DNA from 3 places in the Paraburkholderia sp. DD10 genome. Region 3 is predicted to be linked to each of the others. Evidence: predicted binding sites of a transcription regulator. Region 3 holds the regulator's gene; each other region holds the start of a gene.

Region 1 (7,988 bases), 1.9 Mb from region 3:
AACTGGTGGCGATCTGTTCGAGCGAGCGATGAACTTCCGCCGAGACGTCCTGGCGCAACGCCAGCTCCGCCTGGGTGCGCAGGCCGGCCAGCGGCGTTTTCATCTGATGCGCGGCATCGGCGATGAAGCGCTTCTGCAATTCCATGTTCTGTTCGAGGCGCGTGAGCAGATCGTTGAACGACGTGACCAGCGGCTCTATCTCGGGCGGCGCGCGGCGTGCTTCCAGCGGCGACAGATCGTCGGGGCGGCGCGCGCGGATGTGGTCCTGCAGCGCATGCAGCGGCGCGAGTCCGCGCGACAGGCCGAACCACACCAGCAGGATCGCGAGCGGCAGAATCACGAACTGCGGCAGGATCACGCCCTTGATGATGTCGTTGGCGAGCTGGCTGCGCTTGTCGAGCGTTTCGGCGACCTGCACCAGCACCGGCTGCGCGCCGGGCGTCTGCGGAAACTCGACGGTCGTATAGGCGACGCGGATGTCGTTGCCGTGCAGCACGTCGTCGCGGAATTCGACGAGGCCGGGCGGCGGGCGATCGTCCTCGTGCGGCAACGGCATGTCGCGCTCGCCGCCGACCAGTTCGCCGCGCGTGCCGAGCACCTGATAGAACAGGCTGTCGACATTGTCGGTGCGTAGAAAATCGCGCGTGGAATCGGGCAGCGACAGCTCCGCCACGCCATTCACCGGATGAATCTGGCGCGCGAGCACATAGGCGTCGGTTTCGAGCGCGCGGTCGAACGGCCCGTTGGCGATCGACTTGGCGACGAGATAGGTGACGGCGAGGCTCATCGGCCACAGCAGCAGGAGCGGCGCCAACATCCAGTCGAGAATCTCGCCGAATAGCGAGCGCGGACGCGCCGCGGCGGCGGCTTCGGTCTCGTCGGGCGGGGCGAACGGATTGGCGTAGCGCTCGTCGCGCGCTTCGTCGAGGTCCGCCGCGTGCGCCGTGGGGCGATCTGCGCGAGCGGCCATGGGGCGTTCCCTATTTGAAATGGTGGCTCGCCGGCATCGGGCCCGACGGCGGCTCGGGTTCGGGCCCGGCGGCGGACGGCGGCGGCGCGCCCTCGCTCTCGCCGGCGTGGGCGTTCACGTTCGCGGGCGACGCCGCCTTCTCGAGGCAATATCCCAGGCCCCGCACAGTGATGATGCGCACGCCGCTCGGCTCGATCTTCTTGCGCAGCCGGTGCACGTAGACTTCGATCGCGTTGTTGCTGACCTCCTCGCCCCATTCGCATAGATGGTCGACGAGTTGTTCTTTCGAGACCAGGCGGCCGATGCGCTGCAGCAGCACCTCGAGCAAGCCCAGCTCGCGCGCCGACAGGTCGATCACCTGTTCGTTGACATAGGCGATGCGGCCAACCTGGTCGAACGACAGCGAGCCGTGCCGCACGACGGTCGGGCCGCCGCCCGCGCCGCGCCGGGTCAGCGCCCGCACGCGCGCCTCGAGTTCGTTCAGCGCGAAGGGTTTGGCCATGTAGTCGTCGGCGCCGAGATCGAGGCCCTTGACGCGTTCGTCGACGCTGTCCGCGGCGGTCAGGATCAGCACCGGCAGGTTCGAATTGCGCGCGCGTAGGCGGCGCAGCACCTCGAGCCCGGACATGCGCGGCAGGCCGAGATCGAGGATCAGCAGGTCGAAGGTTTGCATCGACAGGGCGGTGTCGGCCTCGACGCCGCTCTTCACGTGATCGACGGCATAGGCCGATTGGCGGAGTGATCGAACCAGACCGTCCGCGAGTATGCTGTCGTCTTCGGCAATCAGAATTCGCATGGTGCGCCAGCTTTGGCCTTGCCGGCACCTTGGGTGTCCCCGCGGCGCACAGCGGTCTCCGAAAATTATTGTGGGTGGTGGGGTAGCGCGAGAGTAAATATGCGCGTTCGCATGGAATCGTGCTTGCCAAAACCACTGTTTTTTTATACAGTGTCTGAGTTTCGTGCGCCGTTCGTTGAAAACGCGCTGCGCACCTGCCTCAGACGCCGTTCATCATAGCAAAGGACGATTCATGGAAGAAAGCAAGAAAGGCTCGGCTGGACTGACTGCTGAAAAGAGCAAGGCACTCGCTGCCGCACTCGCGCAGATCGAAAAGCAGTTCGGCAAAGGGTCGGTCATGCGGCTCGGCGCAGGTGAGGCAGTCGAAGACATCCAGGTGGTCTCAACCGGATCGCTCGGTCTCGACATCGCACTGGGCGTCGGCGGTTTGCCGCGTGGCCGTGTGGTCGAAATCTATGGCCCGGAGTCATCCGGTAAAACCACGCTGACGCTGCAGGTCATCGCCGAAATGCAGAAGATCGGCGGCACGGCGGCGTTTATCGACGCGGAACACGCGCTGGATATTCAGTACGCGGGCAAGCTCGGCGTAAATGTGAACGACCTGCTGGTCTCGCAGCCGGACACCGGCGAGCAGGCGCTCGAAATCGCCGACGCGCTGGTGCGCTCGGGCTCGATCGACATGATCGTGATCGACTCGGTCGCGGCCCTCGTGCCGAAGGCCGAAATCGAAGGCGAAATGGGCGACTCGCTGCCAGGTCTGCAAGCGCGTCTGATGTCGCAAGCGCTGCGCAAGCTCACCGGCACGATCAAGCGCACGAACTGCCTCGTGATCTTCATCAACCAGATCCGCATGAAGATCGGCGTGATGTTCGGCAATCCGGAAACCACCACGGGCGGCAATGCGCTGAAGTTCTACGCGTCGGTGCGCCTGGACATTCGCCGCATCGGTTCGATCAAGAAGAACGACGAAGTGATCGGCAATGAAACGCGCGTGAAGGTCGTCAAGAACAAGGTGGCGCCGCCGTTCCGCGAAGCGATTTTCGACATTCTGTATGGCGAGGGTATCTCGCGCCAGGGCGAGATCATCGACCTCGGCGTGCAGGCGAAGATCGTCGACAAGGCCGGTGCCTGGTACAGCTACAGCGGCGAACGTATCGGTCAGGGCAAGGACAACGCGCGCGAATTCCTGCGCGAGAATCCTGATATCGCTCGTGAAATTGAAAACCGTATCCGCGAATCGCTGGGTGTGAACGCCATGGCCGAAGCAGTGACCGGGGCGGGCGCCGAAGTCGCGGGCGAAGAAGAGTAACCATCACGTGATACGCAAGGGCCGGCCGTTGTCCAATGCTGGACGCAACGCGGGCGGCCCGCGTGACGGTAACGGCGATTCGAACGATCCGTTCGACCCGTCCGAATCGTTCGACGCACATGATCGCGCCGCGGGCCGTCGCTCGCGGCGCGCGCAGTTTGACTCCTCCCCACGTGTTACTTCTGATCCTTCCGGAAGCCCCTCGGGTTCTTCTGAAGCCGCTTCAGTCACCGAAACCACCTACACCCGCTCGCGTCGCGCGCCTGGCGAAGCGAAGCCGGATCAAGACGAAGCGAAGAAATCCCAACGCCCGGCCCGTTCGCTAAAAGGGCGCGCGCTCGGCTATTTGTCTCGCCGTGAATACAGCCGCGCCGAACTCGCGCGCAAGCTGAAACCGTTCGTCGAGGAAACCGATTCGCTCGACACCTTGCTCGATTCACTGGAAACGGAAAACTGGCTGTCCGATTCACGCTTCGCCGAAAGTCTGGTTCATCGGCGCTCGTCGCGGTTGGGCGCGAGCCGGATCGTCGGCGAATTGAAGCAACACGCGGTCGACCCGGCGCTAGTCGAGGAAGCCGGCGCGCAATTGCGCGAAACTGAACTCGCGCGAGCCCGAGCCGTTTGGCAAAAGAAATTCGGCCAGCTTCCCGAAACGCCCGCCGAACGCGCGAAGCAGGCGCGTTTTCTGGCGTCGCGCGGTTTTTCGGGCGCGACGATCGGCAAGATCCTCAAGGGTATCGACGAGGAGTGGAGCGGCGAGTAGCCAGCGGGCGCTGCTCGCTCGCCCCGGCCCGCTGGGCGTCGCCGCGCATTCCGACCTGTCTCAAATACCCAGTATGCTAAAATTCACCGGTTTTCCAATCCGGCCTTTCCTTTCCGCATGCCGCTCTCCCCGCCAGTGTCCCGTCAGTTGCGCCACCGTCGCGCAATCAGAGCGGAAGCCTACGAGCGAGCCGATGGCCTGTGGGATGTGGAAGCGTGCTTGACCGACGAAAAACCGCGCGACGTGGTGCTTGCGTCGGGCGTCCGGCCTCATGGTCAGCCGATTCATGAACTCTGGCTTCGCATCACCATCCATCGCAAGCTCAATGTCGTCGACGCCGAGGCGTCGTCCGACTGGGTGCCCTATCCCGGTCTGTGCCAAGCCAGCAATCCCGCCTACCGTGCCCTCATCGGGCTCAATCTGTTCCGCAACTTCCGTCGTGATGCCGCCCGTTTGCTGGCCGGCACGGCCGGCTGCACGCATCTCACCGAGTTGTGCGCGCTCCTGCCGACCGTCGCGATCCAGGCGTTCGCCGGCGACGTGTGGAACATCAACGAGGGTGCGCCGGGCGCTAGCGCCAGTTCGGAACGCGCATCGTCCAGCGGCGCGGGCGAGCATTCCAACGACAAACCGCCATTCCAATTGGGACGCTGCCACGCGCTGCGTTTCGACGGCGAGGCGGTGCAGCAGTTTTATCCGCGCTGGTATGTCCGCGCTCCGTATACAGCGGATCGCGGCGCATCGTCAGATGGAGCGGCCCGCCACGAGGGCGAGGGCGGCAACGCGTCCGGCATGAACGGCGGCGACGGAAACGAAGTTCAATCCAACTCTCAGACTGAAGGGAATCACGCATGAAGATTCACGAGTACCAGGGTAAGGAAATCCTGCGGAAATTCGGCGTCGCGGTACCGCGCGGCAAGCCGGTCTTCTCGGTGGATGATGCGGTCAAGGCCGCGGAAGAGCTCGGCGGCCCGGTGTGGGTCGTGAAGGCTCAGATCCATGCGGGCGGCCGTGGCAAGGGCGGCGGCGTGAAGGTTGCCAAGACGCTGGAACAGGTTCGCGAGTACTCGAACCAGATCCTCGGCATGCAGCTCGTCACGCACCAGACCGGCGCGGAAGGCCAGAAGGTGAATCGCCTGCTGATCGAAGAAGGCGCTGACATCAAGAAGGAACTGTATGTCGGCCTCGTGATCGATCGCGTTTCGCAGAAGATCGTCGTGATGGCATCGAGCGAAGGCGGCATGGACGTCGAGGAAGTCGCGGAAAAGACGCCCGAGCTGATCCACAAGGTTGCGGTCGACCCGTCGACCGGCCTGAAGGACGCCGAAGCCGACGACCTCGCGAAGAAAATCGGCGTGCCCGACGCATCGATCCCGCAAGCGCGCGCGATCCTGCAAGGTCTGTACAAGGCGTTCTGGGAAACCGACGCATCGCTCGCCGAAATCAACCCGCTGATCCTGACCGGCGACGGCAAGGTCATCGCGCTGGACGCGAAATTCAACTTCGATTCGAACGCACTGTTCCGTCATCCGGAAATCGTCGCGTATCGCGATCTGGACGAAGAAGATCCGGCTGAAGTCGAAGCGTCGAAGTTCGACCTCGCGTACATCTCGCTCGACGGCAACATCGGCTGCCTCGTGAACGGCGCGGGCCTCGCCATGGCAACGATGGACACCATCAAGCTGTTCGGCGGCGAACCGGCGAACTTCCTCGACGTGGGCGGTGGCGCCACGACCGAGAAGGTCACGGAAGCGTTCAAGATCATGCTGAAAAACCCGAACCTGACGGCGATTCTGGTCAACATTTTCGGCGGCATCATGCGTTGCGACGTGATCGCGGAAGGCGTGATCGCGGCGTCGAAGGCCGTGTCGCTGAAGGTGCCGCTCGTCGTCCGCATGAAGGGCACGAACGAGGACCTCGGCAAGAAGATGCTCGCTGAATCCGGTCTGCCGATCATCGCGGCGGACAGCATGGAAGAAGCGGCTCAGAAGGTCGTCGCGGCCGCTTCGGGCAAGGCGTAAGCCTTAGTCCACGGTTTTTTGCCAGGATTAACCAGGATTACGAATGGCGGCGCGTAAGCGACGCGGGCGGAGAACATCCCGCCTCGTGGCGCCACCGCGCGGCGCCAAACGAACAGAGGTCAATACATGTCGATTCTGATTAACAAAGACACCAAGGTCATCACGCAGGGCATCACCGGCAAGACCGGTCAGTTCCATACGCGTGCTTGCCGTGAATACGCAAACGGCCGCGAAGCGTTCGTTGCGGGCGTGAACCCGAAGAAGGCCGGCGAAGATTTCGAAGGCATTCCCATCTACGCGAGCGTCGCTGAAGCCAAGGCTGAAACGGGCGCGACCGTGTCGGTGATTTACGTGCCGCCGGCAGGCGCCGCGGCTGCGATCTGGGAAGCGGTCGAGGCCGATCTGGATCTGGCGATCTGCATCACGGAAGGCATTCCCGTGCGCGACATGATCGAGATCAAGGACCGCATGCGCCGCGAAAATCGCAAGACGCTGCTGCTCGGACCGAACTGCCCCGGCACGATCACGCCGGACGAACTGAAGATCGGCATCATGCCGGGTCACATCCACCGCAAGGGCCGCATCGGCGTCGTGTCGCGTTCGGGCACGCTCACGTATGAAGCAGTCGGCCAACTGACGGCGATCGGCCTGGGCCAGTCGTCGGCGGTCGGTATCGGCGGCGACCCGATCAACGGTCTGAAGCACATCGACGTGATGAAGATGTTCAACGACGATCCGGATACGGACGCCGTCATCATGATCGGCGAGATCGGCGGTCCGGACGAAGCGAACGCTGCGTACTGGATCAAGGACAACATGAAGAAGCCGGTGGTCGGCTTCATCGCCGGTGTCACGGCGCCTCCGGGCAAGCGCATGGGCCACGCCGGCGCGCTCATCTCGGGCGGTGCCGATACGGCCGAAGCGAAGCTGGAAATCATGGACGCTTGCGGCATCAAGGTCACGAAGAACCCGTCGGAAATGGCGCGTCTTCTGAAGGCGATGCTGTAAGTCGAAATTCGCCTGCAATGCCGGCGTGTTTTTGATACGCTTACGGAGTCCTTTCGTCAGCGTGCGGTTCTAAGAAGCGGGGGAGTTTTTAGACTCCTCCGCTTTTTTATTGGCCCCGTGTCCGATTTCTTCTTATTCTTTTACTCATGCTCGAGTTTTTCGCCACGCTCCATTGGGGCGCAGTCATACAGATCATCGTTATCGACATTCTGCTCGGCGGCGACAATGCCGTCGTGATCGCGCTGGCTTGCCGCAACTTGCCGCCGGCACAGCGCACGAAGGGCGTGTTGTGGGGCACGGTCGGCGCCATTCTGTTGCGCGTGGCGCTGATCGCGTTCGCGGTGGCGCTGCTCGACGTGCCGTTGCTGAAGTTTACCGGCGGCCTCCTGTTGCTGTGGATCGGCGTGCGCCTGATGGCGCCCGCGCATGACCCCCACGAGAACGTCAAGCCGGCCGACAAGCTGATGTCGGCGATCAAGACGATCATCGTCGCGGACGCGGTGATGAGCCTCGACAACGTGATCGCGATTGCGGGCGCGGCTGAGGCGGCCGATCCGGAGCACCGTCTCGCGCTGGTGATTTTCGGCCTCGTGGTGAGCATTCCGCTGATCGTGTGGGGCAGCCAGGTGGTGCTCAAGCTGCTCGACCGCTTTCCGATCGTCATCACGCTCGGCGCCGCGTTGCTCGGCTGGATCGCGGGCGGCCTCATCATCAACGACCCGGCGGGCGACCGTTGGCCGATCCTCGATACGCCCGCAGCCGAGTACGGCATGTGCATCGCGGGCGCTTTGTTCGTCGTGATCGTCGGTTATCTGTTCAAGCGCCGCAATGCTCATCGCGCGGCGGCTTGAGGTTCGATCTCGAGCGGAGTGAAACGCGCGGCGTCTTGTGGTGAGCGCGGCCAGTGCCGTCGCGCCGGCCCAACGTTAGCCATTCGGCCGACTGGGTGAAACAAGCGCTGCTGGCTACGATTGAAACGCCTGTTCCCGATTTGCGGGGCAGGCGTTTTTTTCGTTTCAGGAGCTTGCAGATGATCGTTACCTTGCCGTATTCCCCTTATTCCCACGCCGTGCCGCGCTCGCGTTCCACGTTTATGCAAGCGCGCTGGTCCGCGCGGCTTA
Region 2 (7,988 bases), on a different replicon from region 3:
CTATCTTTTCCGCTTGCGAAACGTTATCGACGAAGTCGTGGTGTCTGGCGACTCGCGATGTACGGATACACGATCACGAAGAACCCCTTTCGCGGAGTCGAGGCGGTAACGAGTACCTGTATCGCAGGCTCATTCGACGTCATGTTCATCGCGCTACCGCCGGTCCTTTCACCGAGACTGGAACGGATTGTGTGGCACCCGGAATAAAGACAATGTCAGAGAAGGTCATGGTCGTACGGCATTTTTTTCGAATTTTTCGGCTAATTTGATAAATGAAATTTTCATATTTTCACGGCTATCATCGTTTTGCATGGAGCGGACGCGGCGATAGTTGTGCATGTCGCGAGTGAGCCGTTACGCGCCGCGGCAGGCACACATTTCCGGTAATGCACAAGGAAGAAAGCCACGTGAGCTTCAAGCAGCCCGGAGAGATGTTCGTCGACGTGGTAATCGATAGCGTTTAACGCTTCGACCATTCGCCGTGTCGCCCGCGCTCACTTCCTTCCTGACAGTCCCTGACCATTGCCATTTATGAACTATCGGAAAATCCGTACCAGGTTGGGTGGCCGCATCATCATCGCGGCAACGTTTACTGAGAACTTAAATAAGAACCGTCCAGGCTAACGATTGGCATTGGATGTCGATATACGTCCCGGTCTGTCGAGGAACCATCGCTCATGCACATCGCCATTTTTAATAATGATCCGGCCGAATTGCGTTTCGTAACCGACACGCTCATGTCAGCCGGTTATAGCTGTCAAACCTTTTCGGAAGTGAGATCGCTGCTTCACGCTTTGCAGCACGGGACTTTTGATCTTGCGATCTTCCGTTGGGACGCTGATATAGAAGTGGTCGCCATGCTCGCAGGCATTCGCCATCATTGCGACACGGAGCTCCCGATACTGGTTATCTCATGTCATTTGCGCGAGCGTGATGTCGTCGACGCGCTGAACGCCGGCGCCGACGACTTTCTCGTTCAACCCATCGCCGCTCCGATTCTCCTCGCCCGAATCACCACGCTGCTACGCCGCTGCGGTCAGCGCGCATCGGCCGTCGCCAGGCAGCAGCAGTTCGGCGAATATCGCTTCGATCTCCAGGAAGGCCGCGTATCCTGGCGGGGCGAGCGCATCGCTCTTTCACAGAAGGAATTCCGGGTCGCCTTGCTGCTATTTCAGAATCTCGGCCGGCCGCTTTCTCGTGCCAGTCTCATCGAGAGCGTGTGGCGACATTCGGCAGACGTGCCCTCCCGCACGCTCGATACACACGTTTCCTCGGTGCGGACGAAACTGCATCTGCGTGCGGAGAACGGATATGTGCTTATTTCGATCTACCGCTATGGGTATTGTCTTCAGGCGGCCGCGGAGGGTGCGCAACGATCGTCGGTTCATAGCGGCCAATGCGGAACGCGCGCTAACGGAGAACATCTTGCGGAAGTCGCCGCCGCATAACTGGTTCTGTCGCGATGTGGAGAGAACCAGGCGGACGAATCAATTGCTCGCAATGCCATAGCGTGACCTTATACGTGAGCGTGAGCGTTTGGAGAGTGGGCGCGCTCTTTCGTATGACGTAAGTTAGATTGCGATTGCGCAGGAAACTGCTATTTCCTCGCAATGTCGTGCAGGTCCAAATTCAGGCGTATGATACTGTATGCATATACAGTATTTGCACTCATGTCGTCCGTCACTCTCCCTACCGCCGATATCCACCTATCGCTCTGGCACGCAACCCGGCTTGCCCGCGTGAACAGCGCACTATCGGCACCGGCTCTCCACCGTAACCGCCCTGCTCAAAAAGAGCAGAGCGGATTCCCGCACGGCCTGTCCGGATGATGCGCAATGGACACGACTTTCACCGCGCTACCGGCCTACGCCGAGCTGTTCTGCTTTTCGAACTTCACGTTCCTGCACGGCGCCTCGCATGCGGAAGAACTCGCCGCACGCGCGTCGCAACTCGGTTATGCAGGGCTCGCCGTCACCGATGAATGCTCGCTTGCCGGCGTCGTGCGCGCGCATGTCGCGGCGAAGGAAATCGGGTTGCCGCTCATCATCGGTTCGTATTTTCAACTGCGCAATGCCGACGGATCGCCGGCGTTCGGCTTGATCCTGCTCGCGCAGAATCGCGAGGGCTACGGCAACCTGTCCGAATTGATCACGCTCGCGCGCACGCGCGCGCCGAAGGGCGAATATCGTCTGACGCCACACGATCTGTCGCGCCCCGATCGCGACTACGCGCATTTGCGCGGCATGCCCGATTGCCTGGCGATCCTGGTGCCCGAATTCCCGGCAAAAGAAGAAACGCTCGCAGCGCAACTCAAATGGCTCGACGACACGTTTCCCGCCCGCGCGTGGTGCGGCCTCGTGCTGCATCAGCGGGCAATGGACGACATCCATCGCGGCGCCGTCGAATACACCGCTGAGAGGCATGGCATACCGGTCGTCGCGCTCGGCCACGTGGTGATGCACGTGCGCTCGCGCAAACCGTTGCAGGACACGTTGACGGCCATCCGCGTCGGCAGGCCGGTGCATGAATGCGGCTACGACCTCGCGCCGAACGCGGAGCAGCATCTTCGCTCGCGGCTGCGGCTCGCGAACCTCTATCCGGAATACGCGCTTCGCGAGACCACGAACATCCTCGCGCACTGCACGTTCTCGCTGGATGAACTCCGGTACGAGTATCCCGATGAACTGGTGCCGAAAGGCTTCACGCCGGCGACTTATCTGCGGCAGGAGACGTACATCGGCGCGCAGCGACGCTTCCCGTCAGGCATTCCGTGCAACGTTCAGACGCAGATCGAACACGAACTCGAACTGATTGCGGACCTGCAATACGAGCCGTACTTTCTCACCGTTTACGACATCGTGCGGTTTGCGCGCAGCCAGCACATTCTCTGTCAAGGCCGCGGCTCGGCCGCCAATTCGGCGGTCTGCTATTGCCTGGGTATTACGGAGGTCGACCCTGCGCGCGGCAACATGCTGTTCGAGCGTTTCATCTCCAGGGAGCGCGGCGAGCCGCCCGACATCGACGTCGACTTCGAACACCAGCGGCGTGAAGAGGTGATCCAGTACATCTACTGCAAATACGGCCGCGACCGTGCAGCGATTGCCGCGGCCGTCTCCACCTATCGTGCGCGCGGCGTGCTGCGCGAAACCGGCAAGGCGCTCGGTGTCGACATGCAGATAGTCGATGCGGTGGCGAAGTCGCATCACTGGTTCGATAACAGCGCGGACCTGCTCAAGCGCTTCGAGGAATCGGGGCTGAATTCGCAGACGCCCATCATCCAGGCGTGGGCGTCACTGGCCGCGCAACTGTATGGCTTTCCACGGCACCTGTCGCAGCACTCGGGCGGCTTTGTCATCAGCAGGGGAAAACTCACGCGCCTCGTGCCTGTTGAAAACGCCGCCATGCCGGAGCGCAGCGTTATCCAGTGGGATAAGGACGACCTGGAGTCGCTGGGGCTGCTCAAGATCGACGTGCTCGCGCTCGGCATGCTGTCCGCTATCCGCCGCGCCCTGGACCTCGTGTCGGCGCAGCGCGGCGAGCGCTTCGAGATGCAGGACATTCCGGCGGAAGACGCCGCGACCTACGAGATGATTTCGCGCGCGGATACCGTGGGCGTGTTCCAGATCGAATCGCGCGCGCAGATGTCGATGCTGCCACGGCTGAAACCACGCATCTTCTACGACCTCGTTATCGAGGTCGCCATCGTCCGCCCCGGACCGATTCAGGGCGGCGCCGTCCATCCGTACCTGCAACGCCGGCAGGGATTCGAGCCGGAGACTTACCCCAGCGAGGCGCTGAAAGCCGCATTGGGCCGCACGCTTGGCGTGCCGATTTTCCAGGAGCAGGTCATGCAGGTCGCCATCCTGGCGGCGGGCTTCTCGGCCGGCGAAGCGGACCAGTTGCGAAGAGCAATGGCGGCATGGAAGCGCAAAGGCGGCCTTCAGAAGTACTACGACCGCATCGTCAACGGCATGCTCGAACGTGGGTACGACAGGGCATTCGCGGACGGCATCTTTCAGCAGATTCTCGGTTTCGGCGAGTATGGCTTTCCGGAAAGTCATGCGGCCAGCTTCGCGCTGCTCGTGTACACAAGCAGCTGGCTGAAGTGTCATGAGCCGGAAGCGTTTCTCGCCGCAATGCTCAACAGCCAGCCGATGGGCTTCTATTCGCCGTCGCAACTCGTTCAGGATGCGAAGCGCCACGGCGTTCAGGTGCTGCCGGTGGATGTCACGATAAGCGGCTGGGATTCGTCGCTCGAACAGGTCGACGGCGCGGCGCGGCCTGCTGTCAGACTGGGTTTGTCGCTGCTTCGGGGCATGCGCGACGGCACCGCCGAACGTATCGAGAATGCGCGAGCCGTGCGTCGATTCACGACCGTGTCCGACCTCGCGCGGCGCGCGCAACTGGACCGTCGCGACCTGCAGGTGCTGGCCGCGGCCAACGCCCTGTCCTCGCTTGCCGGCAACCGGCGCGAGGCGCTGTGGCAGTCGGTTGCGTCCATACCTGACAAGGACATGCTCTCGGTCGCGAAAGTCGAAGACGAAACGCCTGAACTGGGCGCGCCGTCCGAGGCGGACGATATCGTCGGCGACTACCGGTCGATGGGACTGACACTGGGCCGGCATCCCCTCGCGCTACTGCGCCGACATTTGCTGGCCGGCAAATGGATGCCGGCATCCACGTTGCAGACCTACCGCAACGGCCGCCTCGCGCGCGGCTGCGGCATTGTTACGGTGCGTCAACGGCCCGATACCGCGAAGGGCGTCATCTTCATCACCATCGAGGACGAGACCGGCAATGTGAACGTCATCATCTGGCCCAAGGTGCTCGAACAGCAGCGCCGGGAGGTGCTTGGCGCGTCGTTACTCGGCGTGCTCGGGGTGTGGCAGTGCGAAGGCGAAGTACGCCATCTGGTGGCGCATCGCCTTGTCGATATGTCGCATCTGCTGGGTGGGCTGGTGACGGCGAGCAGGAATTTTTGTTGAGTCATTCATGCTAAAGCGTCATGAACTGCGTCTCGCAGCGACGCGTGACGCGCCGAGGATTCCGTTTGCCTAAACGCGCAGCGGGAGGGCCGCGGCAAAAAAGTCCGTCACGCGGCGCACGCGCGCCGGTACAAACCGACGCCTTGGCCAGATGACGCTGATGTCTCTCACGTCGCCTATAAAGTCCTCGAGAACGGCGATCACGTCCGGATGCCGGAGTTCGTCGGCAAGCGACACTCTCGCAAAGAGGCCGATTCCAACGCCGTCCAGCACACCCGCCCGGATCGTTTCGACGCTGTTCGACGAAAGATTGCCGCGAACGGCCACACTGAATGGACCGTCCGGCCCGACGAACGGCCAGTTCGCCGACTCCGTCAGACCGCCATATAAAAGGCAGTTGTGGTCGACGAGCTCGGCGGGTGTCCTGGGTATGCCGTGTTGCTCGAAATAGCGACGCGATCCGACGCACACGAGCGGCGTGGTCGCCACGCGCCTGACGACCGCGTCAGGATCGTTGACGGGACCTACCCGGATCGCGAGATCGATCCGGTCTTCCACCATGTCGCGCACGAGGTCCGAAAGAACAAGATCGACCTGAAGGCCGGGATTGAGCGACAACAACTCAGGGATGAGCGGCAAGACGTGAAGGCGACCGAACGTGGACGCTACGGCGATCCTGATCAAACCGGAGACATCGAGCGTGCTGCTCGTCAGTTCGCTGTCGGCTTCATCCATCTCATCGACGAGCGGCCTGGTCCGATCGTAGTACCGCTGCCCCTGATCCGTGAGGGTCACGTTGCGCGTGCTGCGGTTGAACAACAGCACGCCAAGGCGCTTCTCCAGCGTCCCGATGGCCTTGCTGATGGCGGATTGCGATTCTCCCGTTCTACGCGCCGCAGCCGAAAAGCCACCCGCCTCGGCCACGGCGATGAAGGCGTTCAATTCGTGAAACCGATCCATTGCCGTCGCCTCCGAGCGCTCCAGCTATTCCCCGAGAGAATAGATCTTATGAAAAATCTCCGCATTATCATTCCCGCCGGCCGCAATTACCATCGTTCTGTCATTCACGAACAGATAGAAGGTTTCGATGTCCACTCTCGCAGGCAAGACCGCCGTCATTAGCGGCGCAACGACCGGTATCGGTTTGGCGATCGCCCAACGCCTGGTGGCCGAAGGCGCGCATGTCTTTATCTTTGGTCGCCGGCAGGCGCAGCTCGACGAAGCCGCCCGACTGATCGGCCGCAACGTCACCGCTATCCAGGCTGACGCGGCGAACCTCGATGATCTCGATCGCGTCGCTGCAACAGTCAGGGAAGTAAAAGGTGTCGTCGACATCGTCGTGTCGAACGCGGGTTTTACGGAGCAGGCTTCGATCGACACCCTCACGCCCGAGCATTTCGACAAGGCCTTCAACCTCATGGCTCGCGGCCCGGTCTTCCTGGTTCAGAAGCTGTTGCCGCTGATGACAGCGGGCGGATCGATCGTTCTGGTCTCCTCGGCCATGCACGGCATGGGCATTCCCGGCCATACGGCCTACGCGGCGACCAAGGCGGCGCTACGTTCCTATGCCCGCACGTGGGCCGCGGAATTCAAGGATCGCGGCATTCGCGTCAACCTGCTCAGCCCTGGCGTCACCGATACTCCGATTCTCGATTCTCAATCGGCGACGCGCGAGGAACTGGTGAACATGTACCAGAGCATGATCCCGATCGGTCGACTCGCGCGGGCCGAGGAGATTGCCAATGCGGCGCTCTTTCTCGCGTCCGACCAGAGTTCCTATGTGACGGGGGCGGATTTGATGGCCGATGGTGGTGTCGGTCAGGTCTGAAAGGCGACGCTCGCTGACGCGATCTCCACGCATACGGGCCAACGACGCCAACGACGCCTCGGGGCGGAACGTCACCGGCACGATCGAAAGCATCGCGTTTCAGACCAATATTCTTGCGCTTGATGCTGAAGTGGAGGCGGCGCGAGCGGCAGAGGAAGGACGCGGCTTCGCCGCGGTCGCCTCTGATTCGTATGCACGCAATCAGTGATACGTCGTCGTCGACGACTGCAGCTTCGTCAGCATGCCGCGCTTGAATCGGAACCAGCCTTGCGAGCCGTGCATCACGACTTCATCGCCTTGCCAGAACACGCGCCTGACCGTCATGCGGATACCGGAGCGCTGCACAAGCGGCGGACGGCGGCGAAAGTCGTACAGCACCGGGCCGGAATCGGTCTGCACGAGCGTGCGCGTGACCGTGTCGTTTGCGTTGCCCACGTCATCGAAATGCGCGAGCGCGTTCGCGCCGAAGCGATCGAAAACCTCGTTGTCGAGCATCGCCGTCCAATCGTGGTCGGCGCGCACGAATTGCAGTTGACCCGAGGGCGTGCCGAGCGGGCCGGACGCGTTGCTTTGCGCATGAACGCAGGTCGCGAAAGAACTCGCCGCGAGCGCTGCGACGAACAGTCGTCCGAGGTTGACTTTCAGGTTCAGCGGCGTCTGCCGCAACGAAGCGCGACTCGCCATCGTTCGTTGGAACATTGTCATCGATCTGGTCCACACCGTCATTGTTATTAACGAAGCGGCGATGGTACTTCACCCGGCAATCGAAGGCGACGCGAAGCGGCTACTTCCCCACTCCTACTCCGCCCCCATCCGCGTCCCGTCCACGAATCTTTCGGTGGCGTCGTCGATCCGGCGCCCTCGGCGACCCGTCGGCCCATAGACATAAATCGATTTCACGTCGACCCGCTCGTCCGTCACGGCGGGCGGCGGCGACATGGCATAACGCACCATGCGTGCATGATCGCCGAGTTGCAATCGCGGATCGAAAACGGAATCGAATTTCCACAACATCCGCACGAAGTTGGTCTGGCCGCGCAGCAACAGCTTGCACGCCTGCCCCGTCGCGCCCCGCAATGCGGTCCAGCCCAGGTGCTTGCGATTGAGTACCTGCTGCGTGCGCACCAGTTCCGTATAGAACTCATCGAGCGGCAAACGGGTCGGCAAAACCGCAT
Region 3 (7,988 bases):
CGCGGCGCGACGGCGACGGCGGCCCGATCCGTCCCATCCGCGCGATTCACACGATGCGCGCCGTCGGCGGAATGGCGGCTCATCGCACACCTCCGCCGATCGCCGCGACGCTTGCCGGGGCCGGCGCCGGGCCCGCGCCGCCGCGCCCGGTGCGGCGCTGCAAGTACCACTGCAAGGTATTGATGAACAGCAGCATCAGGAAGGACACGACCAGCATCACCACGGCCAATGCCGTGGCGCCCGCGTAGTCGTATTGCTCGAGCTTGGTGATGATCAGCAGCGAGGTGATTTCAGACTTCATCGGCACATTGCCGGCGATGAAAATCACCGAGCCGTATTCGCCGAGCGCGCGCGCGAACGCCAGCGCGAAGCCCGTCAGCAGGGCCGGAAACACCGACGGCAACACCACGCGGCGAAACGTCAGCCAGCGCGACGCACCGAGGCACGCGGCCGCCTCCTCCTGTTCGCGCTCGAACTCCTCGAGCACTGGCTGCACGGTCCGCACGACGAACGGCAAGCCGATGAACGTCAGCGCAACCAGCACACCCGCCGGCGTGAATGCGATCTTGATGCCGAGCGGTTCGAGAAACTGCCCGATCCAGCCGTTGCCCGCGTACACGGCCGCGAGCGAAATGCCGGCCACGGAGGTCGGCAAAGCGAACGGCAGATCGACCACCGCATCGACGATGCGCTTGAACGGAAACGTGTAGCGCACCAGCACCCACGCCACCAGAAAGCCGAACACCGCGTTGATCAGCGCGCCGCCCAACGCCGAGAAGAACGTCAGGCGATACGACGCGAGCACGCGCGGCGAACTCACCGCGCGCACGAACTGCGCCCAGTCGAGCGTCGCGGTCTTGAGGAAGGTTGCGGCAAGCGGAATCAGCACCACGAGGCTCAGATAAGCCACCGTGATGCCGAGTGTCAGGCCAAAACCGGGCAAGGCGCTCGGTTTTCGGAAGGTCAACGTCGTCATGCTCAATGCTCTTTCAGGGTTCACGCCTGCGTGTTCTGGCCGCCGGGCCCTGGCTGGCCAAAGCGCGCCACTGGGGCGCGCCCGGATTGGACGCGTTGCCGCGTCGCTCGGTCGATGCCGTTGCCGGCACCGGCGGTCTTACTGCGGCTGATAGATCGAATCGAATACGCCGCCGTCCGCGAAGTGCGTTTTCTGCGCGTTCGTCCAGCCGCCGAACGAGTCGTCCACCGTGTACAGCTTCAGCTTCGGAAACTTCGAGGTCAACTCCGCCGGCACCTTGTTCGAACGCGGCCGGTAGAAGTTCTTCGCGGCGATCTCCTGGCCCTGCTCGCTGTACAGGAAGTTCAGATACGCCTCGGCCAGCTTGCGCGTGCCGCGCTTGTCGACGACTTTGTCGACCACGGCAACCGGCGGCTCGGCCAGGATGCTCACGGACGGCACGACGATTTCGAACTTGTCCGTGCCGAACTCCTTCAGCGACAGGAACGCTTCGTTTTCCCACGCGATCAGCACGTCGCCGATGCCGCGTTGCACGAAGCTGGTGGTCGCGCCGCGCGCGCCCGAATCGAGCACGCCGGCATTCTTATAGAGCTTGCCGACGAACTCCTTCGCGTTCTGGTCGTTGCCGCCCGGCTGATGCGCGGCATACGACCACGCCGCGAGGTAGTTCCAGCGCGCGCCGCCCGAGGTTTTCGGGTTCGGCGTGACGATCGACACGCCCGGTTTGATCAGATCGTCCCAGTCCTTGATGTGCTTCGGGTTGCCCTTGCGCACCAGAAACACGATCGTCGACGTGTACGGCGATGCGTTGTCGGGCAGACGCTTTTGCCAGCCCTTGTCGAGCAGGCCCTTGTTAGCGAGGGCGTCGATGTCGTAGGCGAGCGCGAGAGTCACGACGTCCGCCTGCAGGCCGTCGAGCACGGAGCGCGCCTGCGCGCCCGAGCCGCCGTGCGACTGCTTGAAGGTGATCGTTTCGCCGGTTTTTGCCTTCCACTCCTTGCCGAACGCCTGGTTGACGTCCTGGTAGAGCTCGCGCGTCGGGTCGTAGGACACGTTCAGCAGCGTCGTGTCGGCGGCGTGCGCCTGCCCCGCGACGCCGAGCGCGGCTGCCGCGCCGAAGGCGAGCGCCGCGATCAGTTTCTTCGTCTTGCCTGCCAGCCCCGTGTGTCGATGGTTCATGCCAACTTTCTCCGCGTTGTGGTCCGTTGAAACGGCGTGTGATGTTGTTTTGCGTCGTCTGCGTGCGGCCACGCGTGCGTGGCGCCAACTGGAGGCCAGTCTATCGAAGGGCTTTCATCATTAAAAATAATGTTTCTTCATTCTTTAATACGCAAAAGTGGTAATGACAGCCAGATAAGGCGTTGCGGCACGAAAACGGGTGTTGGAGCGTCCGGTTCGGACGTTTCCACGACTCCACTTCGTCGCCTGCCCGCACGAACTTAAAGTAAAGCTTGAATTGCGCCGGATACTGTATAAAAATACAGCCACCTGTTCATACATACAGTGGCGCCATGACAAAACTCACCGCACGACAGCAGCAGGTTTTCGATCTGATCCGCCGGGCCATCGAACGCACCGGTTTTCCGCCCACCCGCGCGGAGATCGCCGCCGAACTGGGCTTCAGCTCGGCCAACTCGGCAGAAGAACATCTGCGCGCGCTCGCTCGCAAGGGTGTCATCGAACTGGCGGCCGGCGCATCGCGCGGCATACGCCTTCTCACCAGCCCCGAAGACTCGCCGCACCAGTTCACGCTGCCGCACGCGAGCATCATGCAACTGTCGTTGCCGCTGATCGGCCGGGTCGCCGCGGGTAGCCCGATACTCGCGCAGGAACATATCTCGCAGCATTACGCATGCGACCCGGCGCTCTTCTCGAGCAAGCCCGATTACCTGCTGAAAGTGCGCGGGCTGTCCATGCGCGACGCCGGCATCTTCGACGGCGACCTGCTCGCGGTGCAAAAGCGCAGCGAGGCGAAAGACGGCCAGATCATCATCGCCCGGCTCGGCGACGACGTCACGGTCAAGCGCCTGAAGCGCCGGCCAAACGGTATCGAGCTGATCGCCGAGAACCCCGATTACGACAACATCTTCGTTGAAACCGGCAGCGCGGATTTCGCGCTGGAGGGTATCGCCGTGGGGCTGATCCGCCCCGGAGAGTTTTAACCCGCCCGCTCGCCGGTTCGCCGGATCGCAGCCGCCCCAACGTTGAATCGCCTGGAGAGACTCATGGAACGCCTTGCCCGCCTGCTGCCCTTTCGCCAGTTCGGTCGTCTGCGCCGTCTGCGCAAGCTGGTGCCCTGCTCAGTGAGCGGAGCGCCCGCGGTCAGCACGCCATCGCTGTTCGACTCGCCCGACGGGGTATCGAGCTTGCCGTCGTCGTTGCCCGCCTTTGCCCGCGTGTCGTTGAATGCCGGGTTGAATATGGCGGAGCCGGAGCGGCGCGCACCGGTTCGGGTTTATCACGGGCCGTCGCGGCTCATCATGGTCGGCACCATGGAGGCCGTATGCCGCATGATCGATCGCTGCATCGCTGACGAGGCCAACGTGCACGGCGCCGTATTCGAGTCCTGATCGGCTTTCAGATACCGTTGTCGCGTGGGATCGTTTTTGCGTGGCCACGGTCCACGCTAGATCAAACGCGATGGAGAGTCCCACCCGATGGCAGTTTCGACACGCACGAAGCGCGGCGCCAACCGGCCCTTGATCGTCACTCTGGTTGTGATTGTGGTGATCGCCGCGCTGGGGTTCGTCTACGCGTCGCCGTATATCGCGCTGAATAATCTCAAGCGCGCGGCGGACGCGCGCGACGCGCAAACCGTCAATCAATACGTCGACTTTCCCGCGTTGCGCGAGAGCCTGAAGCAGGAGGTCACAGGCTTGCTGACACGCCGGCTCGACGCGCAGGGCAACGGCAATCCATTAGCCGCGATCGGCGCGATGATCGGCGTGGCATTGATCGGTCCGCTGGTGAACGCTTATGCGACGCCGGACGGCGTGGCGGCATTGCTGAACGGCATGCCGCCGCGCGGCAATCCTGGCGAGCGGCCGCCTGCTCCGCCCGCGGCCAACAATCCGCCCGCAACACCCGCGCCGGCGCCCGTGCCTGCATCGCCCACCGCGGGAGGCTCGGCCAACAGCGCGGCAAACAAGAACGCCGCGCCGCCGCAGCCGCCGGAAACCACGGCGGGCTATCGCGGCCTCAACCAGTTCGTCGTTACTTACCGGCATGGCGCCGGCGACGCACGTTATTCGGCGATCTTCCAGCGTGAAGGCCTGCTCACCTGGAAGCTGAGCGCTGTCAATTTGAATGAGTGATTGTCTGTTCGCATGAACGGAGCTGGAAGAGCAACCGTTTTCCTGTCAGGACCGCACTCGGCCACGCGCCACACTTGCCACACTTCCCGCGCATCAAGCCGCCGCTTGCTGCTGCTCCTGCGCGGAGGAACACGCCACCAGGATGCTGCACGATACGCGGTCGAGCAACGGCGTATTGCCCGCGCCCATCCACCATCGCGACAAACCGGTGCGGCAACGGTGACCGACCACCACGAGGTCCACGTTCAACTCGTTGGCGAGATTCGCGATCTCGTCGATTGGATGGCCGAACGCAAAGTGCCCTTGCGCGGTCACGCCACGCTCGGTGAGCCAGTCCACCCCTTCCTGCAGAATGTCGCGGGCGGTCTTCTCGAAACTGCCGCAGGCCACATCGGTCAGCAGGCCCGCGCTTTGCGCAATGCTCGAACGCATGTCGACCACGGACAACAGATGCGTTTCCGCCTTCAGATCCAACGCCAGGTCGGCGCCGCAACGCAACGCCTTGCGGCCTTCGCGCGAGCCGTCGTAGCACAGCAGGATTTTCTTGTAGCTCGCCATGATTTTCTCCCTACCCGCGAAAAGCGCGGTCTTCATGAATCATGGTGCGCCGCAATTCAGCTTGCAAGGGATGGAAAACGCTAAGTGCGCACCGATCCGGAGCGTGCGGGGTTTTGATCGGGATCGAGGCTGTCTTGCGAGGTTTGCGGCAGTGCAAGAAACGCGCTCGGAACGGCTGCGGGCTCGCCGACGGCAACTCGCCGATGCCCTAGAATAGACGGCCTTCCCGGCCCTTAGCACCATCGGCGAGTTTTTCCCGGAACCTCCATCGATCCCATGCCCGAAGCCCCCATTGAATTCCAGCAGGTCAAGAAAAGCTACGGCGACAAAACAGTCGTCGACGGGCTCTCGTTTCACGTCGATGCCGGCGAATGCTTCGGCTTGCTCGGCCCCAACGGCGCGGGCAAGACCACCACGCTGCGCATGCTGCTCGGCATCGCCGCACCGGATGCCGGCGTGATCCGCCTGTGCGGCGAGCCGATTCCGCGCCGCGCGCGGGTGGCGCGGGCGCGCGTCGGCGTGGTGCCGCAGTTCGACAATCTCGATCCCGACTTCACGGTGCGCGAGAACCTGCTGGTGTTCGGCCGTTACTTCGGACTGAGCGCCGCGCAATGCCGCGCGATGGTGCCGTCGCTGCTCGAATTCGCGCGCCTCGAAAGCAAGGCGGATGCGCGCGTGAGCGAGCTATCGGGCGGCATGAAGCGGCGCCTGACGCTCGCGCGGGCGCTCGTCAACGACCCCGACGTGCTGATCATGGACGAACCGACCACCGGCCTCGACCCCCAGGCGCGGCATCTGATCTGGGAGCGGCTGCGCTCGTTGCTCGCGCGCGGCAAGACGATCCTGCTGACCACGCATTTCATGGAAGAAGCCGAGCGGCTCTGCAACCGGCTGTGCGTGATCGAGGAAGGACGCAAGATCGCCGAGGGCGCGCCGAGCACGTTGATCGCGTCGGAGATCGGCTGCGACGTGATCGAGATCTTCGGTCCCGACCCGGTTGCGTTGCGCGACGAACTGGCGCCGCTTGTCGAGCGAACCGAGATCAGCGGTGAGACGCTCTTCTGCTATGTGAACGACGCGCAGCCGGTGCATGCGCGGCTCAAGCAACGCGCCGACCTGCGCTATCTGCATCGTCCGGCGAATCTGGAAGATGTGTTCCTGCGGCTCACCGGCCGCGAGATGCAGGACTGACGCCGGGCAAATCTGTTACGGCTACAACGACACCGCACGAGACACGCAATGGACGCACGCACTTACGAAACACACGGCAACGGCGACGCACCGTCGAGGCAGGAACCGTTCGCCGCGTTGCCCGCGAACGCCGTGAACTGGATTGCGGTGTGGCGCCGCAACTATCTGGTGTGGAGAAAGCTCGCGATCGCCTCGATGTTCGGCAATCTCGCCGATCCGATGATCTATCTGTTCGGGCTCGGCTTCGGGCTCGGCCTGATGGTCGGACACGTCGACGGCGTGTCGTATATCGCGTTTCTGGCGGCCGGCACGGTCGCGTCGAGCGTGATGATGTCCGCGAGTTTCGAGTCGATGTACTCGGGCTTCTCGCGCATGCACGTGCAGCGCACCTGGGAGGCGATCATGCACACGCCGCTCACGCTCGGCGACATCGTGCTCGGTGAAGTGATCTGGGCGGGCAGTAAGTCGGTGCTGTCCGGCACGGCGATCATGCTGGTGGCCGGCGCGCTCGGCTACGCGAACTTTCCGTCGATGCTGCTGGCGTTGCCGGTCATCGTGCTGACCGGGCTCGCGTTCGCCAGTATCGCGATGGTGGTGACGGCACTCGCGCCATCGTATGACTTCTTTATGTTTTATCAGACGCTGGTGTTGACGCCGATGCTGTTGCTCTCCGGCGTGTTCTTTCCCGCTTCGCAACTGCCCGCCGCCGCGCGTGCCGCGACCCAGGTGTTGCCCCTCGCGCACGCCGTCGATCTGATTCGCCCGGCAATGCTCGGGCGGCCCGTCGAGGACGCGGTTTTGCACGTCGCGGTGCTGGCGGTGTATGCGGTGGGTGGGTTCGTCGTCTCGGCGGTGCTGTTCCGGCGCCGGATGATGAAGTAGCGCGGGGTTATTTCCAACACGGCGGCGGACGGCGCGCTCCTGTCGCCCGCCGCGAATGGACTGTTCTCAGTCCTCGTCGTCCGTCCACGGAATATCCACGTCGGAGATGAACGCGACCGTCGCGAACGGCCCGCCATCCTGGCGGCCGATCTTGCCGTCGGCGCGCTGCCATTCAACGCGAAACACCGTGCCTGGGTCGTCGGCGATCAGCCTGACCGTGCGAAGCTCATCGGGATCCGCCTCTTCGACAGGACCGTCGAGCGAGATCAGCAATTCCTGCGGCCATAGTCCGTCGGCGGGATCGTAAATCTTGTCGCCGTCGGGTATCAGCGTGAACGCCTCCACGCCGATCGTCGCGGAAGCGTCGACGATCATCTTGGCCAATGCACGCAGCAATGCGGTCGCGCGCGCCGAGTTCGCCTGACGAATTGCAAGGTCCCCGCGCGTCAGCGCCTGCTCGAGTTTTGGGTTTGTTTTTTGTTGCGCCATTCGATGTCCTGAGTCCTATCGCTCTGTTGTAGGCGGCACGCCGCATTGATCCGCCGCCGCTCGCCGTTTTTCGGGCTGAATCCTACCATTGGCGTGCATCCCGGCATGGCGATCCGCGCGGCCCGGTCCGACAGCCCGCCCCGTCCACCACAGTTTAGGTCGTGATTCGTGTTCCGGCTTGGGAGATTTGGTTTTGAAGCGCCGGTCGAGCGCGGCGCCTGCAGCAATTCCGATGGTTTGCCGCATGCTTCGCATCGTTTGAAACGGTGCTGGCGAGCTTGATTGCCGCCGTCTGTCCGAAGCCGTGTGCGGTGGCGCGCGAAGCGAAAGATTCGCCGAACGCGATGGCGTTGAAGCAAGGCGCAACCAACCCACGCAACCCCACGCCACATCACTATCCCGGCAACGAGGCCGGGGCACGTTCCGACGACGTTCAGGCGCGTCGCTCGAATCGATCACGAGGCAACGCGCCCAGGCCACTCCATCAAGGCGCCGGGTTCGGCTGCAACTCGTGCAGCGCATCGATTTCCGCGAGCGCCTCAACCGGAAGCTTGACGTCCGCGCTCGCGATGTTTTCC

Evidence for each region. The regulator LexA, encoded in region 3, represses DNA repair genes until DNA is damaged. The targets are predictions, from matches to a motif close to ACTGTATNNNNATACAGT.
Region 1: a site for LexA is predicted at 1,901-1,918, ahead of recA (recombinase RecA). Genes of this name have one in related genera too.
Region 2: a site for LexA is predicted at 1,643-1,660, ahead of ACOCG7_RS10210 (error-prone DNA polymerase). Genes of this name have one in related genera too.

Annotation. Positions count from the first base shown of each region.
Region 1 is NZ_CP185393.1:2,729,896-2,737,883, reverse strand. It holds gene ACOCG7_RS27610 (sensor histidine kinase) at 1-970, opposite strand, end outside; gene ACOCG7_RS27605 (response regulator transcription factor) at 981-1,766, opposite strand; gene recA (recombinase RecA) at 1,999-3,075, shown strand; gene recX (recombination regulator RecX) at 3,083-3,838, shown strand; gene ACOCG7_RS27590 (DUF2889 domain-containing protein) at 3,956-4,693, shown strand; gene sucC (ADP-forming succinate--CoA ligase subunit beta) at 4,690-5,859, shown strand; gene sucD (succinate--CoA ligase subunit alpha) at 5,986-6,867, shown strand; gene ACOCG7_RS27575 (TerC family protein) at 7,014-7,718, shown strand; gene ACOCG7_RS27570 (pilin) at 7,898-7,988, shown strand, end outside.
Region 2 is NZ_CP185392.1:2,238,756-2,246,743, forward strand. It holds gene ACOCG7_RS10205 (response regulator transcription factor) at 678-1,448, shown strand; gene ACOCG7_RS10210 (error-prone DNA polymerase) at 1,836-4,985, shown strand; gene ACOCG7_RS10215 (LysR family transcriptional regulator) at 5,055-5,945, opposite strand; gene ACOCG7_RS10220 (SDR family NAD(P)-dependent oxidoreductase) at 6,073-6,813, shown strand; partial or broken gene ACOCG7_RS10225 (methyl-accepting chemotaxis protein) at 6,881-7,000, shown strand; gene ACOCG7_RS10230 (hypothetical protein) at 7,015-7,497, opposite strand; gene hpnR (hopanoid C-3 methylase HpnR) at 7,612-7,988, opposite strand, start outside.
Region 3 is NZ_CP185393.1:853,086-861,073, reverse strand. It holds gene cysW (sulfate ABC transporter permease subunit CysW) at 1-83, opposite strand, end outside; gene cysT (sulfate ABC transporter permease subunit CysT) at 80-976, opposite strand; gene ACOCG7_RS19335 (sulfate ABC transporter substrate-binding protein) at 1,115-2,155, opposite strand; gene lexA (transcriptional repressor LexA) at 2,488-3,138, shown strand; gene ACOCG7_RS19325 (hypothetical protein) at 3,202-3,546, shown strand; gene ACOCG7_RS19320 (DUF2939 domain-containing protein) at 3,634-4,290, shown strand; gene ACOCG7_RS19315 (universal stress protein) at 4,384-4,848, opposite strand; gene nodI (nodulation factor ABC transporter ATP-binding protein NodI) at 5,125-6,039, shown strand; gene ACOCG7_RS19305 (ABC transporter permease) at 6,088-6,921, shown strand; gene ACOCG7_RS19300 (hypothetical protein) at 6,988-7,410, opposite strand; gene ACOCG7_RS19295 (NADP(H)-dependent aldo-keto reductase) at 7,895-7,988, opposite strand, start outside.